Regions from separate parts of the Kosakonia oryzendophytica genome, predicted to be linked through region 2. Evidence: riboswitches for the same ligand, from Rfam matches in the RefSeq annotation. Region 2 holds a riboswitch; each other region holds the start of a gene.
The links. A riboswitch is a leader RNA that binds a small molecule or an ion and turns the genes downstream of it on or off. The one in region 2 is predicted to bind thiamine pyrophosphate.

Region 1 (5,565 bases), 2.5 Mb from region 2:
TTGCTGTAGACACGCTCATCGGTGTAACCGAAGTTCACCGCTTTATAGCCGCCATTGTTTTCCGCCATTTTCTGCTTCACGATATCCGCGCCGATGGTCGCGGCAATATGGTTCGCCTGACCGGTTAAGTCCGCGGACACATGGTAATCCACGCCCTCTTTTTTGAACGCGGAGTTGCGCAGGTAAGCCCACAATACGGTGACCATTCCCAACTCATGGGCGCGCTCAAACGCCGCCGAGATCTCTTCAATCTGCCGGCGAGACTCCTGCGAACCAAAATAGATGGTCGCCCCAACCGCCACGGCACCCATGTTGAACGCCTGTTCCACACTGGCGTACAGCGTCTGGTCATATTCCGTGGGATAGCTCAGGGTTTCGTTGTGGTTAAGTTTCACCAGGAAAGGGATACGGTGTGCATAACGACGGGAGACAGAAGCCAGCACGCCGTAGGTGGAGGCGACGCAGTTACAGCCCGCTTCGATCGCCAGCTCAACGATGTTTTTCGGATCGAAATAGAGCGGGTTCGCCGCGAACGAGGCGCCTGCTGAGTGTTCGATCCCCTGGTCTACCGGCAAAATCGACAGATACCCGGTTCCGGCCAGACGCCCATGATTATAAAGCGTCTGCATATTACGCAACACCGCAGGCGGACGGTTGTTGTCCACCATCACGCGATCAACATAATCGTTTCCTGGCAGATAGAGCTGGTCGGCGGGGATGGTCATACAACGGTGTTGCAGAAGGCTGTCGGCGTCTTTGCCAAGTAGCTGCACGATATCAGTCATAGCTATGCTCCCGTAAACTTCGCGCAAGGCGAAATGGATTGTCCTTACCCGACTTTCGCCGGGCAGAGATAATCCTGGCCCTCATACGCGCAATTTTCCACCGACGACGCTTTTTTTCAGCATAATCTGCTGGCACGTTTCGTATGTGCGTTTACCACCACTGATGGAAATGGTGCACCGGCCCGATGCCGTGCCCCACCTCCAGCGAGTCCGCCTGCGCCAGCGCCGCTGTGAGCCAGTTTTTCGCGTCCGCCACGGTCGCGGCCCAGTCGTTATGACGTGGGCGCAGCGCCGCCAGCGCTGCAGAGAGCGTACATCCCGTACCGTGGGTATTCTTCGTTGCCACGCGTGGCGTCGTAAAGCGCTGTGCGCCATCGCGGGTGAAGAGCCAGTCCGGGCTTTCGGCATCATCCAGATGCCCGCCTTTCATCAATACCGCTTCGCAGCCTAAGGCCAGCAACGCTTCCCCCTGTGCACGCATCTCTTTTTCTGTCCGGGCATGCGGGGCATCCAGCAGCGCGGCGGCTTCCGGTAAATTGGGTGTAATAAGTGAAACCTGCGGCAGTAAATGCTGACGCAGCGCCGACACCGCCGATGGCGATAACAACGGGTCACCGCTCTTGGCGAGCATAACGGTGTCCAGCACCACATTGCGCACCCGGTAGCGTTGCAGGCGTTCCGCCACCGCTTCAACGATGTCGGTCTCCGCCAGCATGCCGATTTTGGTGGTATCAATGCGAACATCACTCAACACGGAATCGAGCTGCGCGGCGACAAAATCCGGTTCAATGCGATAGACCGACTGAACCCCGCAAGTGTTTTGCGCTACCAGCGCAGTGATCACCGAGCAGCCATAAGCCCCTAACGCGGAAAAAGTCTTCAGGTCAGCCTGGATCCCGGCACCACCGCTGGGGTCGGTACCGGCAATGGTTAAAGCGTTGATCCGTTTCATTGCAGCCCCTCCCCGTTCAGCGCATACAGCGCATCGAGAAATTCAGCCACAAAACTCCCCGGTCCTGTGCTCTTCGTTACCGCCAGACTGCCCGCTCGCGCCATAAAAGCACAAGCTGCCGCCACATTGACCAGCCGATTGCCTTCCAGTGCACAACTGGCGGCCACCACCGCCGACAAGGCACAGCCGGTGCCGACAACGCGCGTCATCAGCGCATCACCGCCGGTGACCATCAGGGTGCGCTCACCGTCCGTGATGTAATCCACCTCCCCGGTCACGGCCACAATCGCACCGGTTTGCCGTGCAAGCATTTGTGCCGCTGGCAGCGCCGTGCTGGCGGTATCGGTCGTGTCCACGCCGCGCCCACCTGCACTCATTCCGGCCAGTGCAAGGATCTCCGAGGCATTACCGCGAATGGCGGCGGGTTGCAAAGTGAGAAGCTGTTGGCAGAACTGCGTGCGGAACGTCAGCGCACCGACAGCAACGGGGTCCAGTGTCCAGGGCGTGCCCGCCGCTCGCGCGCTGTCAATCGCCGCACGCATCGCATCGGCGCGTTCACGGGTTAACGTCCCGACGTTAATCAATAACGCATCGGCAATGGCGCTGAATTGCTGCGCTTCTTCGGGTTCAATCACCATCGCAGGCGACGCGCCCAGCGCTAACAATACGTTGGCAGTGAAGGTTTGCACAACGTCATTGGTCATGCAGTGTACAAGCGGAGAACGGCGGCGGAATTGCTGTAACGCGTGCGCGGTTTGCGCACGATCAAGCAGGTCAGGTTGCATAAATTCGCTCCTGCCCGGCGTGAAGAAGGGATGCCGGGCAGGCATCTGACTTCCCTACGCTGGCATTATCCAGATCAGGTAATACGGGTATTTCTCAGCCTTCACAAAGAAGGGCACCCCGAGTCAAAAGGACAGTGCGTCCCGGTCAGCAGATTAAGGGAATGGACAGGTGAACACAAGCGGGTTAAATAACCTGCCGCGGGTGAAGCGGCAGCGAAGAGGCCCCGCCAGCGACAACGATACGTGCATCGCCCGCGGCAGGTTGCAGCAGAGAAATCAGTGATGTGGGTCAGGCCAGCAGCGCATCTGCCGGTGCCCTATCCTCATTAGCAGATCGAACACGCTAAGACCGACACCCTGATTTTCTCTTTTGCCGTATAAGTGCTGCTCCGTTTTACGGGTTTTTCATCACTAAGGGGTTGTCTACCCTTATTGGTATCAACAGAAACCCTGTGTTAACGGAGTATGTATGAAAGCTATCGCCATTACCCACGCTGCCCGGCACGGCAGCAACCTGGATTTCCTCACCGACATCGACCTGCCACAACCTGAGGCCCACGGCCACGACCTGCTGATTGAAGTCAAGGCCGTGTCTGTTAACCCGGTAGATACCAAAGTTCGCGCCGGTTTCAACGCCGATACGCCACGTGTACTGGGCTGGGACGCCGTGGGCGTCGTGAAAGCGGTGGGCGAAGCCGTGACCCTTTTTCAGCCAGGAGATGAAGTCTGGTACGCCGGGGCGCTAACCCGTCCGGGCAGTAATAGCGAATATCAATTAGTGGATGAACGTATTGCAGCGCTGAAACCGAAAACACTGGATAACGCATCCGCCGCCGCCCTGCCCTTAACGGCCATTACGGCCTGGGAATTGCTGTTCGATCGTCTGGGCGTGCAGGAAAAGGGTAACGAAGGCGACGTGTTGTTGATTGTTGGCGCGGCAGGCGGTGTCGGATCTATCCTCACACAACTGGCACGTAAGCTGACACGTCTGACGGTGATTGGCACCGCGTCGCGACCTGCCAGCCAGCAGTGGGTGAAGGAGCGCGGCGCGCATTATGTGATTGACCATAGCAAGCCACTGACGGAAGAGCTGGCGCGTATTGGCATCAAACAGGTTAGCCATGTCGCCAGCCTGACAAACACCGAGGATCACTACCAGCAATTGATCAATGCGCTACAACCCCAAGGCAAGCTGGCGCTGATTGACGACCCGCAAAGCCTTGACGCGCTGCCGCTGAAAGTTAAAAGCATTTCACTGCACTGGGAGTTTATGTTTACCCGCTCCATGTTCACCACGGCGGACATCATTGCCCAGCATCAGTTGCTAACCCGCGTGGCAACGTTGATTGATGAGGGCGTGTTAAAAACCACCCTTGGCGAACACTTTGGCGCGATTAACGCCGCAAACCTGCGTAAAGCTCATGCGCTGCTCGAAAGCCAGCGCGCGGTGGGTAAAATCGTGCTGGAAGGCTTTGACAACTGATCTCTTGCCAGGATTATTCTCAAACGTTACAAGCGGATAGCCAAAACCGGTGTCCGCTTTTCCTGCTTTCTCCTGGGTTTGCTTACACTTTTTACCAAAGCGTTATTTTTTCGTTGTTGCTCAGCCGTAAGTTAACAGCAATGATGACCTGCGAATTTATGCAACTACGTGAAATGGATAAGAACAACCTGGAGAGAGTATGCGTAAAACAAAAATGATGCTTCTGGGCGCCCTGTTGGCAACCGCCAGTTCCGCGTTTGCCGCACCGCAAACCACCGCTGCTACAGGGCCGCAATCGTACGAGATTAACGAATTCGTCGCTGACTTCACGAAATTCCACATTGGCGATGTGGTACCGGAAATGTACCGCAGCCAGGAGTACAACATCAAACAGTGGCAGTTGCGTAACCTGCCCGCACCCGATGCCGGCAGCCACTGGACCTATATGGGCGGTAACTATGTGCTCATTACCGACGCTGACGGTAAAATTCTCAAAGCCTATAATGGCGACATCTTCTACCACCGCTAAGTAAGGAACACCTGTGAATATCCGCCGCTGGCAGGAAAGCGATCGGCCATTTTTACGCACCCTCTATTTGCGCGCCCGAAAAAGCAGTTGGACGTGGCTCGACAGCAGTGCGTGGCAGCTGGAAGATTTCGACGCTGTCACCCTCGGTGAAGCCATCTGGGTAGCGGAAGAGGATGGGCACCGGATGGGGTTCGCCTCAGTCTATGAGAACGATAATTTCCTGCACAACCTTTTTGTGGATCCGGACTTTCAGGGGAGAGGCGTGGGTAGCGCATTGCTCAAGCATGCGCAGTCAACGTTTACCCACACCGGGGCGCTGAAGTGTTTGTCGCTTAACGAAGGGGCGCTGAAATTCTATCAGCGCCACGGCTGGCATGTCGAAGCACAGGGCGTCTCGCCGCAAGGGGACTATTTGTTGATGCACTATGTGCTGAAACCGTGATCGTCGGCGGCCAGATTTACCCCCTGACGCCAATCTGTTTCTCCAGGCCTGATGCGCTCAACGCCATCAGGCCTCTATTTTTACACGGCGCGGAAAGCAATATCGCCTGGGATCACTTCACCCTGCCAGTAAAGCTGCGCGGCAACGCGCCCGGCAAGCTGGCGGTACAGCGCGGTAAACTCGCTGTCCGGGCGGCTGACCACGGTGGGCGTGCCTTTATCGAGATCTTCACGTAACGTGATGTGCAGCGGCAACTGACCTAACAGCTGCGTATGGTATTGCTGCGCCAGTTTCTCTGCGCCGCCGGTGCCAAAAATCGGTTCATGGTGACCGCAATGGCTGCAAATATGCACGCTCATGTTTTCCACGATGCCCAGCACTGGCACCTCAACTTTCTCAAACATGACGATGCCTTTTTTGGCATCAATCAGCGCGATATCCTGCGGCGTGGTCACCACCAGCGCGCCCGTCACCGGGATGTTTTGCGCCAGCGTCAGTTGGATGTCACCGGTGCCTGGCGGCATATCCAGCACCAGATAATCCAGATCCGGCCACATCGACTCCTGCAACAGTTGCAGCAGCGCCTTGC
Region 2 (5,565 bases):
CCTGCTGTGGCCCCCTTTTTACTTCCTGCCCGGCATTCTGGCAGGGGCCGCAATCGATATTCCTGCGGAGATGCAAAGCGGCCATTTCAAATGGTTGCTGTTGCTGGCGGCACTGCTGCTTTGGCTGGCGTTCTGGCTGTGTTGGCGTCTGTGGCGCTCGGGTAAAGCCGGGATCGATCGTTTAACCCCATACCTGCCTCGCCAGCGTTTACTTTGGCTGGGACCGGGGATGATGGGCGCAGCGGCGATCGCTGTTTTCACGCTGATGGAACACCCGCTGATGCCGGTTTACCTCAACATTCTGGGCAAAGTGATCCGCGGTTACTGACCGTGAATGCCCAGTAATGCAGAGACCGCCGGTTTGCCGCTCAGCAGGTCGGTGGTCTTCCCATCCCAGGCGATACGCCCATCTGCAACAACCAGCGAACGCTCAGCAATGCGCACAGCGTCCTCAACACTGTGCGAGACCATCAGTAGCGTTAATTGCTGACGACGGCACACGTCCTGCACCAAAGCCAGCATCTCCTGACGTAGCGCCGGATCGAGGGCAGAGAAGGGTTCATCCAACAGCAGCAGCGGTTGTTCGCGCACCAAGCAACGGGCAAGCGCCACGCGCTGACGCTGGCCGCCGGAGAGCTGATCTGGCAGTCGATCCAGCAGTGTCTCCAGTCCCATTGTGGCGGCAATCGTGGCCAGTTTCTCCTGTTGATTGTGATTCAGTTTCAGCCCCGGGTTAAGCCCAAGGCCGATGTTCTGGCGCACGGTCAGGTGGGTAAACAGGTTATTTTCCTGAAACAGCATGGATACCGGGCGCTGTGATGGCGGCGTCGACGTGTGCGTGATGCCCTCTATCATCAACGTGCCGCTGGCCGGGGTCAGAAACCCGGCAATCAGATTCAGTAACGTACTTTTCCCGGCACCGCTGGGGCCGAGAATAGCGATGTGCTCCCCCCGTTCGACGGAGAGCGTGAAGCGCATCGGCAGATGCTGGTAAAGCCAGGTGACATCAATCAGTCTTAGCATGGCGGCCCGGAAGTTTTTCAATTACGGTGAAGAGTGCAAAACAGAGCAGCAGCAAAAGCAGTGCGGTGACGGCACCATCCTGGCTGCGGTAAGCGCCGATTTGCTGATACAAATAAAACGGTAAGGTGCGAAAGTCGTCATTGCCAAACAGCGCCACAACGCCAAAATCACCAATGGAGAGCACGCAGGCAAAGGCCAGCGCCTGCGCCAGCGGGCGTTTCAGCGCTGACAGTTCTACCACCCTCAGGCGCTGTAAACCCTGCATGCCCAGCGATTGGCATAGTACGCTATAACGCGCTGTCACATCACGCATTGGGTTTTCCAGCACTTTCAGGGCGTAAGGGATCGCCATCAGCGCGTTGGTGAAGATAACGATGCCATCAGCAGAAGTGGGGACGCCAATGCTGCTGTTGAACAGCAAAAAGAAGCCGGTCGCCAGGACGATCCCCGGCATTGCCAGAATCAGCATCCCGCTCAACTCCATGGCTTGCCCGGCGAGCCGCCGCTCACGTGCGCGTAGCTCGCGGCTGCTCCACAGCAACATCATGGTCAGCACAACACACACTATCCCTGCAGCCAGCGCAATGCGCAGGGAGGTCCACACCGCCTGCCACAGTACCGGTTCAGACAGCACTCTGAGTAAGCTCAGGTTGAAGCCATCAACAATCACCGCCAGTAACGGAGGGAGAAGCAGCAACAGCGCCAGGACGATCAGGGTGATATCGGTTATCCGGCTAAACAGCCGATCTTCCGGGTTACGCCAGCCCTGGATCTGATGGCTTCCGACGGCAATCGCTTTGCTCAAGCGTTGACTAAGCAGCACGAGGCCCAGGCAGCAGACCATCTGGATCAGCGCCAGCATCGCGGCACGGGAGGGATCAAAGTCGAAACTTAATGCCTGATAGATAGCCAGCTCAATGGTGGTCGCCTGCGGCCCACCGCCCAGCGACAGCACCGTGGCAAAACTGGCGAAACAGAGCATAAAAATCAGCGCGGCGACCGCCGGGATCTGGCGGCGCAGCCATGGCCATTCCACAAAGCGGAAAAAGGACCAGCCGCGCATGCCCAGTTGTGCTGCCAGTTGCCGCTGCTCACCGGGGATTTGTTCCAGCGACTGCAGCAACAAACGCGACGCCATCGGCAGGTTAAAGAAAATATGGGCTAATAAAATGCCCTGCAAACCATACGGCGAGAAGGTCCATTCCAGCCCAAGCGTGTGGCAGAGCGCGGCAAGCCAGCCCTGGCGACCATACACGCTGAGGATACCGAACACGGCGACCAGTACCGGCAGGATCAGCGTCATTGCGCACAGGCGCAGCAGTGCGAGTCGGCCAGGAAAGCGGCGTCGGTAGAGCGCGCGGGCAAGGAAAATCGCCGGGACGACCGAAAACAGGGCGGAGAGAAATGCCTGCCAGAAGGAAAAACGCACCACATGCCACAAGTAGCTGTCCCGCAGGAAAGCGATAAGTTCAGTCGCCGGTGCGTTTTGCCAGAGTGCGAAAAATGCTGCCAGCGCCACCACCACCAGGAGGGTGGCGGCGGTGACACCGGGGAGCAGCCAGCCTGCAATTAGCGGCTGACGGCGCGTTGCCATGTATTAATCCAGCCCGCGCGCTGTGCAGCGACATCCTGCGGGCTATATTCGAGAGAGGTTTGTGGTTTCACCAGCGTTTCAAAACCGGCAGGTAGCGTGACATTGCTCACCGGATACATCCAGTTGCCCGTGGGAATGGTGTTCTGGAAAGAGGGCGAAACCATAAATTTGAGGAACTTCCCGGCCAGTTCAGGCTGTTTGCTGGCGGTGGTGCGTGCGGCAACTTCTACCTGCAAATAGTGACCTTCGCTGAAATTCGCCGCCGCATAGTTATCTTTTTTCTCTTCGATCAGATGGTAAGCCGGCGAGGTGGTGTAGCTCAGCACCAGGTCGCTTTCCCCTTTCAAAAACAGACCGTAGGCTTCGCTCCAGCCTTTGGTGACGGTGACCGTTTTCGCCGCCAGTTTCTGCCAGGCTTCCGGGGCTTTGTCGCCATAGACTTTTTGCATCCACAACAGCAGACCCAGACCAGGCGTACTGGTGCGGGGATCTTCGTAAATCACGCGCCATTTTTGATCGCTTTCGACCAGCTCTTTCAGGCTTTTCGGTGGGTTTTTCAGCTTATTTTTATCGTAAACAAAGGCGAACCAGCCATAGTCAAACGGGACAAATGTTTCGTTCTTCCAGCCGCCAGGGACGCTGATCGCATCAGTGGATACGCCGCTTTTGGCGAACAGGTTTGTCTGCGTTGCGGCTTCCAGCAGGTTATTATCCAGCCCCAGCACCACGTCGGCTTTGCTGTTTTTACCTTCCATGCGCAGGCGGTTAAGCAGCGAAACGCCATCTTCCAGCGTCACGAATTTCAGTTCACAGTTACAGTCGGCTTCAAAGGCTTTTTTGACCGCAGGACCCGGCCCCCACTCGGCAGCGAATGAGTCGTAGGTGTAGACGGTCAGTACAGGTTTGGCAAAAACAGGCGCTGCGATCAGCAGCAGGAATGGCAATGATTTTTTTAACACTTTGCACCTCAAAATAGGTGGCAAAGGATTTTGAGTAATAGCCTCAAATCCCTTCGCCGGCGTTATCCGGATCAGGTTCGACGGGTATTTTCTCAGCACGCGCCTGTGGCGCAGCACCCCGTTGAGAACGCCGCTATTGTAATGATTTGGTAAAAAATGCGAAAGCCTTATGGATCCGGCGGCGCAAACCAGGCGGATTTAAAATCGAACCAGCCTAAGGTGTTCATACGCAGACCGCGCATGGAACGCTGGCCCTGGATCATTAACCAGTGATGAATAAGCGGCACAATGGCTTTGCTGGCCAGCAGTTGCTGCGACCAGACGGCAAGATTCATTTCCCCTTTGCGCCACTGTGCGGCATCCGCCTGCCAGTCACGCTGAATACAGTGTTGTACTAACGGGACCTCATACAGGTTAGCAAACACCGAGAAATCCAGCGGCAAGGTAAAGTTGGCGCTGTTGAGCCAGATATCGCTGTCGGCATCACCGCGGTGCCACTCCTCGTAATCCACTTCCTGAACGATCAGCTTCACACCTTGCTGCGCCAGTAAGGTACTCATGGTGCGGGAGAGGGCTTCGTGTTCATTATGTTCGCGATAAAACGTCAACGTCAGGGTTTCCAGTCCTGCGGGTTTCTCTCCACTGCCGGGGCGCGCATGATGCCAGCGTGGCAGCAGGCCATATGCCGGGAACCAGTAACGTTGGTATTGTTCGTTGGCATGCCACAACAGATTGGTCGGCGAGAGAATCTTGCTGACCCATTCTCTGACTTCAGGGTTGGCGCCACGGCTGGAACGGGCGTCGAACAGCAGATAGTAGCAGCCCTCTTCGAGGCGGCTTTCCACGGCTTTTTCGCCGTCGGTCGGTCCCTCCAGTGTCAGGCCGTTGGTCGGTTCATCGGCCAGGTCCGGTAAAACCCAGACGTTGACCTCATCAATCAGGGCGCGAAAGCCGAAGTAATCGTCAAAAGCATGGATCTTTAACTGATTGCTGGTATTCCGCGTGACGGCGTAAGGACCGGTGCCAATCGGCTGACTGGCAAAATTGCCCAGCGTGTTCCACTCACGCGGCAGGATCATCGACGGGACGTAACCCATTAACCAGGGGAGCCAGTTATCCGGTTGCGTGAGATGAATATCCAGCGTCCACGGCGTGGGTGAGAGCACTTCGCGAATGTGGGAGTAAAGCGGCAGCGCGGTTGCACGCTGGAGCGAGGCAATCACATCGCTCATATCTAATTCACGGCCGTGATGAAAATGGATGCCGGGGCGTAAATAAAAGCGCCAGTGCAGAGGTGATATTAACGTCCAATGGTGGGCAATATCCGCTTCCAGTTCCCCATTTTCCTCATTTATACGCGTCAGTGCACTGAAAATTTGCCGCGCCATGTGGGTTTCAGAACGCCGCAAAGCCGTTCCGGGCAGCAGGTTGCGCAGTGGCCGGTAATAGAGCACGCGCAGGATATGTCGACCGCTACGGAAGCTGCGACCGAGATGAGAGACCAGCATCTGACGAACGGCGGTTTTATCCCCCACCAGTTGCACAAGCTGATCGATACGATCCTGCTCCAGCAGGTCTTCGGCGCGCTGCTGTTGCAGCGCAAGGCCGGTATAGAGGAAAGTCAGGCGCGATCGTTTGCCGCGTCCGGCTTCCGCATCCCACGTTAGCCACCCGCGTTGCTGCATGGTATTCAACAGCGTACGCATGTGTCGCCGCGAGCAACTGAGCAGATCCGCCAGCTCATTGAGCGTTGTTTCCTGGGATTTTCCATCGCAGCATTGCCACAGACGGATGAACTGTTGTTGCAGGCGACCGGACGACATAAAAGGGGAACTCCTGACAGAAACTCAGCAATTTATTAATCCCTATATTAAGCCAATAATTCTCCGTGATGAAAGCGAGGAGGTGATTATGAAAGGATCATCCACACGGCGATTTTATCTGGACTATTTTCTCGCCACGCAGGATGCATGCTGGCTCGCCTGTCAG
Region 3 (5,565 bases), 520 kb from region 2:
CGGGCGGTAAAGGGATCCAGCGCAAGATTAAACTGATCTTCCCAGCGGAACTCAAAACGGGCTTTCGACATGGCGTTATCGCGGATCTGCGCGCCAGGGTGGCCTTTTGCCAGGTCAGCAGCATGGGCGGCGATCTTGTAGGTGATCAACCCCTGTTTAACATCCTCTTTGTTTGGCAGGCCCAGGTGTTCTTTGGGTGTGACATAACAGAGCATGGCACAGCCAAACCAGCCAATCATTGCCGCGCCAATACCGGAGGTGAAGTGGTCATAACCTGGCGCGATATCGGTGGTCAGTGGTCCGAGCGTGTAGAATGGCGCTTCGTGACAATGCTCCAGTTCTTCGGTCATATTGCGGCGGATCATCTGCATCGGCACATGCCCCGGACCTTCAATCATGACCTGCACATCATACTCCCAGGCGATTTTGGTCAGTTCACCCAGCGTATGCAGTTCGGCAAACTGCGCTTCGTCGTTGGCATCCTGGATCGAACCCGGACGCAGGCCATCGCCGAGAGACAGCGAAACATCGTATGCGGCGCAGATTTCACAAATTTCCCGGAAGTGAGTGTAAAGGAAGTTTTCTTGATGATGGGAGAGGCACCACTTCGCCATAATCGACCCGCCACGCGAAACAATGCCGGTCAGGCGCTGCGCGGTCATCGGGACGTAACGCAGCAATACGCCTGCGTGGATAGTGAAATAATCCACCCCTTGTTCCGCCTGTTCGAGCAGCGTATCGCGGAATGCCTGCCAGTTTAGATCTTCGGCGATCCCGTTCACCTTCTCCAGCGCCTGGTAGATCGGTACCGTACCGATTGGCACCGGGCTGTTACGCAGGATCCATTCGCGGGTTTCGTGAATATAGCGCCCGGTAGAGAGATCCATCACCGTGTCTGCGCCCCAGCGGGTTGACCACACCAGTTTTTCTACTTCCTCTTCGATGGACGAGGTCACGGCTGAGTTACCGATGTTGGCGTTCACTTTTACCAGAAAGTTACGCCCAATGATCATCGGTTCCGACTCCGGGTGGTTGATGTTGGCTGGAATGATCGCGCGGCCAGCGGCGACTTCATCGCGCACAAACTCTGGCGTGATATTTTTCGGCAGGCGGGCGCCAAAAGCTTCACCCGGATGCTGTCTGCGCAGCACTTCGCTACGAATACGTTCGCGGCCCATATTTTCGCGAATGGCGATAAACTCCATCTCCGGCGTGATGATCCCTTTGCGGGCGTAGTGTAGCTGGGTAACACGTTGACCAGCTTTGGCGCGGCGCGGGGTCAATAGCCCGTTGAAGCGCAGCTCATCAAGGCCTTCGTCCGCCAGACGTGCATTGGTATAAGCTGAACTGCGTTCATCAAGCGTTTCACTGTCATCACGCGCGGCGATCCAGGGGGCGCGTAACTTCGCGAGACCTTGCTGCACATCGATGGCGATTGCCGGATCGCCATACGGGCCGGAGGTGTCGTAAACCGGTACTGCTTCGTTCTCTTCAAACTGAGGGTGCTCTTTTGTACCGCCAGTCAGCGTTGGGCTGAGCTGGATTTCCCGCATTGGGATACGGATATCAGGTCGTGAACCGGTGACGTAAATACGGTGTGAATTGGGGAAAGCGGTGCCTTCCAGCGTGTCGATAAAGTGTTGCGCCTGGGCGCGTTGTTCACGGCGTGTAAGTTTTGCAGACATAGCTCATTCCAGAATTAAAAGGAGATGGCTTGTCAGACGACGGATGGAGTAATGGCAACAAACCGCCCGTAAGGGTGGTTGATGTGAATGGATTACTCTTGTTCCCTTCGCAGGTCTTAACCCGATCAGGTTCCGCGGATCCCGAATTAACGGTCTCAGCCTTTTCCACTTCATCTTTCGCGCCGCTTCGCGGCATTGCGAATTCTGTAGTGGAGAGATAGGCACTCCGACAAGAAAAACCCCCGCCCTCAGACGGGGAACTGCTTTTTAAACTACGCGTTACTTTTTAAGAATTCAAGCAGGGCGCGCCATGCCGGTTTCGTCATTGGCGCTCTCTTTGAGATTGTTATCAAAGGCCAGCACAATCAGTTTGTCTTCCAGTCTGAAGCGGGCCTCCAGCGCTTCGCCGATGTCGGAAAGCGCCTGTTGGAATTCCAGACAGTTATCATCGTCAATGGCGTTTTCCAGGCTGGTATCGTAATAATTCATGATTTCGATGGTGTTGGCTTCCAGCAGTGGATAGAGCTGGTTAGCGATTAAAAGTGGACTGCTCCCTTCCATTTCGCGAATGACGCGTTCATAAATACTGAAGTGACCTGCGGAGAGGTACTCCACCAGGTTGTGACAGAAATCGTCCAGCGCTTTTTCATTAAGCTGCATGAACGATCCTTTGCCAGGCTTAATGCCAACCAGATTGTAGTAAGAAACGAGAAGTTGCTTACGTACTAGCAGCCAATGGTCGACAAGTGTGTTACTTCCTCCAACGCGCTCTGTCAGGCTTTCTAACTGGTTTAGCATAATTGGCTCCGCAATATGTAAGTGAAAAAATGCTCACCCAAATGTAATAATAATGTTAACAAAATGCCAGTGAAGCTAAGGTAGTGCACCAAATGGTACGTATTATTGACGCACGGGATCATGGCTGGTGGATCGTAAGCCATGAACAAAAATTATGGTTGCCCGGTGGAGAATTACCACATGGGCAGGCAGGAAATTTCGATCTTGTGGGGCAGAGCGCGCTTCACATCGGCGAATGGCAGGGCGAACCGGTATGGATGATCCGCCAGAATCGCCGCCAGGAAATGGGATCCGTACGGCAGGTAATTGATCAGGACGTCGGGCTGTTCCAACTGGCCGGGCGCGGTGTGCAACTGGCGGAGTTTTACCGCTCACATCAGTTCTGCGGTTACTGTGGGCACACCATGCATCCGAGCAAAACCGAGTGGGCAATGCTGTGTGATCACTGCCGCGAGCGCTACTATCCGCAAATTGCCCCCTGCATTATCGTCGCCATCCGCCGTGATGACGCTATTCTTCTGGCGCAGCATACGCGTCATCGTAACGGGATTTACACTGTGCTGGCCGGGTTTGTTGAAGTGGGCGAAACCCTGGAGCAGGCAGTGGCCCGCGAAGTGATGGAAGAGAGCGGCATTAAAGTTAAAAATTTGCGTTATGTCACTTCCCAACCATGGCCTTTTCCTCAATCACTGATGACCGCGTTTATGGCGGAATATGACAGCGGTGATATTCATATCGACCCGAAAGAGCTGTTGGATGCGGGCTGGTATCGTTATGACGATTTACCCCTGTTGCCGCCGCCGGGCACCGTTGCGCGCCGTCTGATCGAAGATACGGTGGCGATGTGCCGCGCAGAGTATGAGTAAGGCGTATATACTGGCGACCTGACGCTTAAGGAACTGACAATGACCGAACTGAAAAACGATCGTTACCTGCGCGCGCTTCAGCGCCAGCCAGTAGACATGACGCCGGTATGGATGATGCGCCAGGCGGGCCGCTATTTACCGGAATATAAAGCGACGCGCGCGCAAGCTGGCGACTTTATGTCGCTGTGTAAAAATGCGGATCTTGCTTGTGAAGTGACGCTACAACCGCTGCGTCGCTATCCGCTTGATGCGGCGATCCTCTTCTCGGACATTCTCACCGTACCGGACGCGATGGGCCTTGGGCTCTATTTCGAAGCGGGTGAAGGGCCGCGGTTTACTTCCCCCATCACCTCAAAAGCGGATGTTGAGAAACTCCCGGTGCCGGACCCGGAAAGCGAACTGGGTTATGTGATGAACGCGGTGCGCACCATCCGTCGCGAACTGAAAGGCGAGGTGCCGCTGATTGGCTTCTCGGGTAGCCCCTGGACGCTGGCGACCTACATGGTGGAAGGTGGCAGCAGCAAAGCCTTTACCGTGATCAAAAAAATGATGTACGCCGAACCGAAGACGCTGCATCTGCTGTTGGATAAGCTGGCGCAAAGCGTCACGCTGTACCTTAATGCGCAGATCCGCGCCGGGGCGCAGTCGGTGATGATTTTTGACACCTGGGGCGGTGTTCTCACGGGGCGCGATTACCAACAGTTCTCGCTTTATTACATGCATAAAATCGTTGATGGCCTGTTGCGTGAAAATGCAGGTCGCCGCGTGCCGGTCACGCTGTTTACCAAAGGGGGGGGACAGTGGCTGGAAGCGATGGCCGAGACCGGTTGTGATGCGTTGGGGCTGGACTGGACAACGGATATCGCCGATGCGCGACGTCGTGTAGGACATAAAGTCGCCCTGCAAGGGAATATGGATCCGTCCATGCTCTATGCACCGCCTGCGCGTATTGAAGAAGAAGTGGCTTCCATTCTGGCGGGTTTCGGCAAAGGCGAGGGTCATGTGTTTAACCTTGGGCACGGCATTCATCAGGATGTTCCACCGGAACATGCCGGCGCATTTGTGGAGGCGGTGCACCGTCTGTCGGCCTCCTGGCATCAGTAAGGAGAGAATATGGATCTCGCGTCACTACGCGAACAACAACGTGAACTGGCTTCATCGGTGATTCATGAGGATCGCCTTGTGAACGATCCGCCGACGGTGATCGGCGGTGCGGATGTAGGTTTCGAGCAGGGTGGTGAAGTGACGCGAGCGGCCATGGTGCTGCTTTCGTACCCGTCGTTGGCGCTTATCGAGTACCAGGTGGCGCGTATTCCCACCACAATGCCTTACATTCCAGGTTTCCTTTCGTTTCGCGAATATCCGGCGTTGCTGGCGGCGTGGGAACAGCTTTCGCAAAAGCCGGATCTGCTTTTTGTTGATGGTCACGGCATCTCTCACCCGCGCCGCCTTGGCGTTGCCAGCCATTTTGGTCTGCTGGTCGATGTTCCGACTATTGGTGTGGCGAAGAAACGGTTGTGCGGCAAGTTTGAGCCGCTTGCCGACGAACCTGGTGCGCTCTCGCCGCTGATGGATAAAGGTGAGAAGCTGGCATGGGTGTGGCGCAGTAAAGCGCGCTGTAATCCGTTGTTTATCACGACCGGGCACCGGGTGAGCCAGGATAGTGCTCTGGCGTGGGTGCAGCGCTGTATGAAAGGCTACCGCCTGCCTGAGCCGACGCGTTGGGCAGATGCAGTGGCATCCGGTCGTCCGGCGTTTACGCGTTGGCAGGCAATTCAGCGTGATATCAGGTAAACTGCGCCTAATACCGACTTTGAGAAGCGATCATGTTACAAAACCCGATTCACCTGCGTCTGGAAAAGCTGGAAAGCTGGCAGCACGTTGTCTTTATGGCCTGTCTGTGCGAACGCATGTACCCCAATTACGCCATGTTTTGTCAGCAAACGGAGTTTGGCGATGCGCAGCTCTACCGCCGTATTCTTGACCTCGTGTGGGAAACGCAGGTGGTAAAAGACGCCAAGGTGAATTTCGACAGCCAGCTTGAGAAGCTGGAAGAGGCGATCCCTGCGGCTGATGATTACGATCTCTATGGCGTCTACCCGGCGATCGATGCCTGCGTGGCGTTAAGCGAGTTGATTCACTCACGCCTGAGCGGCGAAACGCTCGAACATGCCATCGAGGTCAGCAAGACCTCTATCACCACCGTCGCGATGCTG

Region 1: it holds a riboswitch for thiamine pyrophosphate, as region 2 does, so the genes downstream of both, thiM (hydroxyethylthiazole kinase) here and thiB (thiamine ABC transporter substrate binding subunit) in region 2, are expected to answer to the same signal.
Region 3: it holds a riboswitch for thiamine pyrophosphate, as region 2 does, so the genes downstream of both, thiC (phosphomethylpyrimidine synthase ThiC) here and thiB (thiamine ABC transporter substrate binding subunit) in region 2, are expected to answer to the same signal.

Annotation. Positions count from the first base shown of each region.
Region 1 is NZ_CP115659.1:1,737,790-1,743,354, reverse strand. It holds gene fbaB (class I fructose-bisphosphate aldolase) at 1-785, opposite strand, end outside; gene thiD (bifunctional hydroxymethylpyrimidine kinase/phosphomethylpyrimidine kinase) at 937-1,737, opposite strand; gene thiM (hydroxyethylthiazole kinase) at 1,734-2,522, opposite strand; TPP riboswitch at 2,557-2,653, opposite strand; gene O9K67_RS08415 (zinc-binding alcohol dehydrogenase family protein) at 2,992-4,005, shown strand; gene O9K67_RS08410 (RcnB family protein) at 4,205-4,534, shown strand; gene O9K67_RS08405 (GNAT family N-acetyltransferase) at 4,548-4,976, shown strand; gene apbC (iron-sulfur cluster carrier protein ApbC) at 5,057-5,565, opposite strand, start outside.
Region 2 is NZ_CP115659.1:4,307,293-4,312,857, reverse strand. It holds gene O9K67_RS20790 (DedA family protein) at 1-328, shown strand, start outside; gene thiQ (thiamine ABC transporter ATP-binding protein ThiQ) at 322-1,023, opposite strand; gene thiP (thiamine/thiamine pyrophosphate ABC transporter permease ThiP) at 1,007-2,617, opposite strand; gene thiB (thiamine ABC transporter substrate binding subunit) at 2,593-3,576, opposite strand; TPP riboswitch at 3,607-3,707, opposite strand; gene sgrR (HTH-type transcriptional regulator SgrR) at 3,744-5,399, opposite strand; gene sgrT (glucose uptake inhibitor SgrT) at 5,488-5,565, shown strand, end outside.
Region 3 is NZ_CP115659.1:4,829,215-4,834,779, reverse strand. It holds gene thiC (phosphomethylpyrimidine synthase ThiC) at 1-1,685, opposite strand, end outside; TPP riboswitch at 1,771-1,924, opposite strand; gene O9K67_RS23255 (Rsd/AlgQ family anti-sigma factor) at 1,980-2,483, opposite strand; gene nudC (NAD(+) diphosphatase) at 2,576-3,349, shown strand; gene hemE (uroporphyrinogen decarboxylase) at 3,389-4,453, shown strand; gene nfi (deoxyribonuclease V) at 4,463-5,143, shown strand; gene O9K67_RS23235 (YjaG family protein) at 5,176-5,565, shown strand, end outside.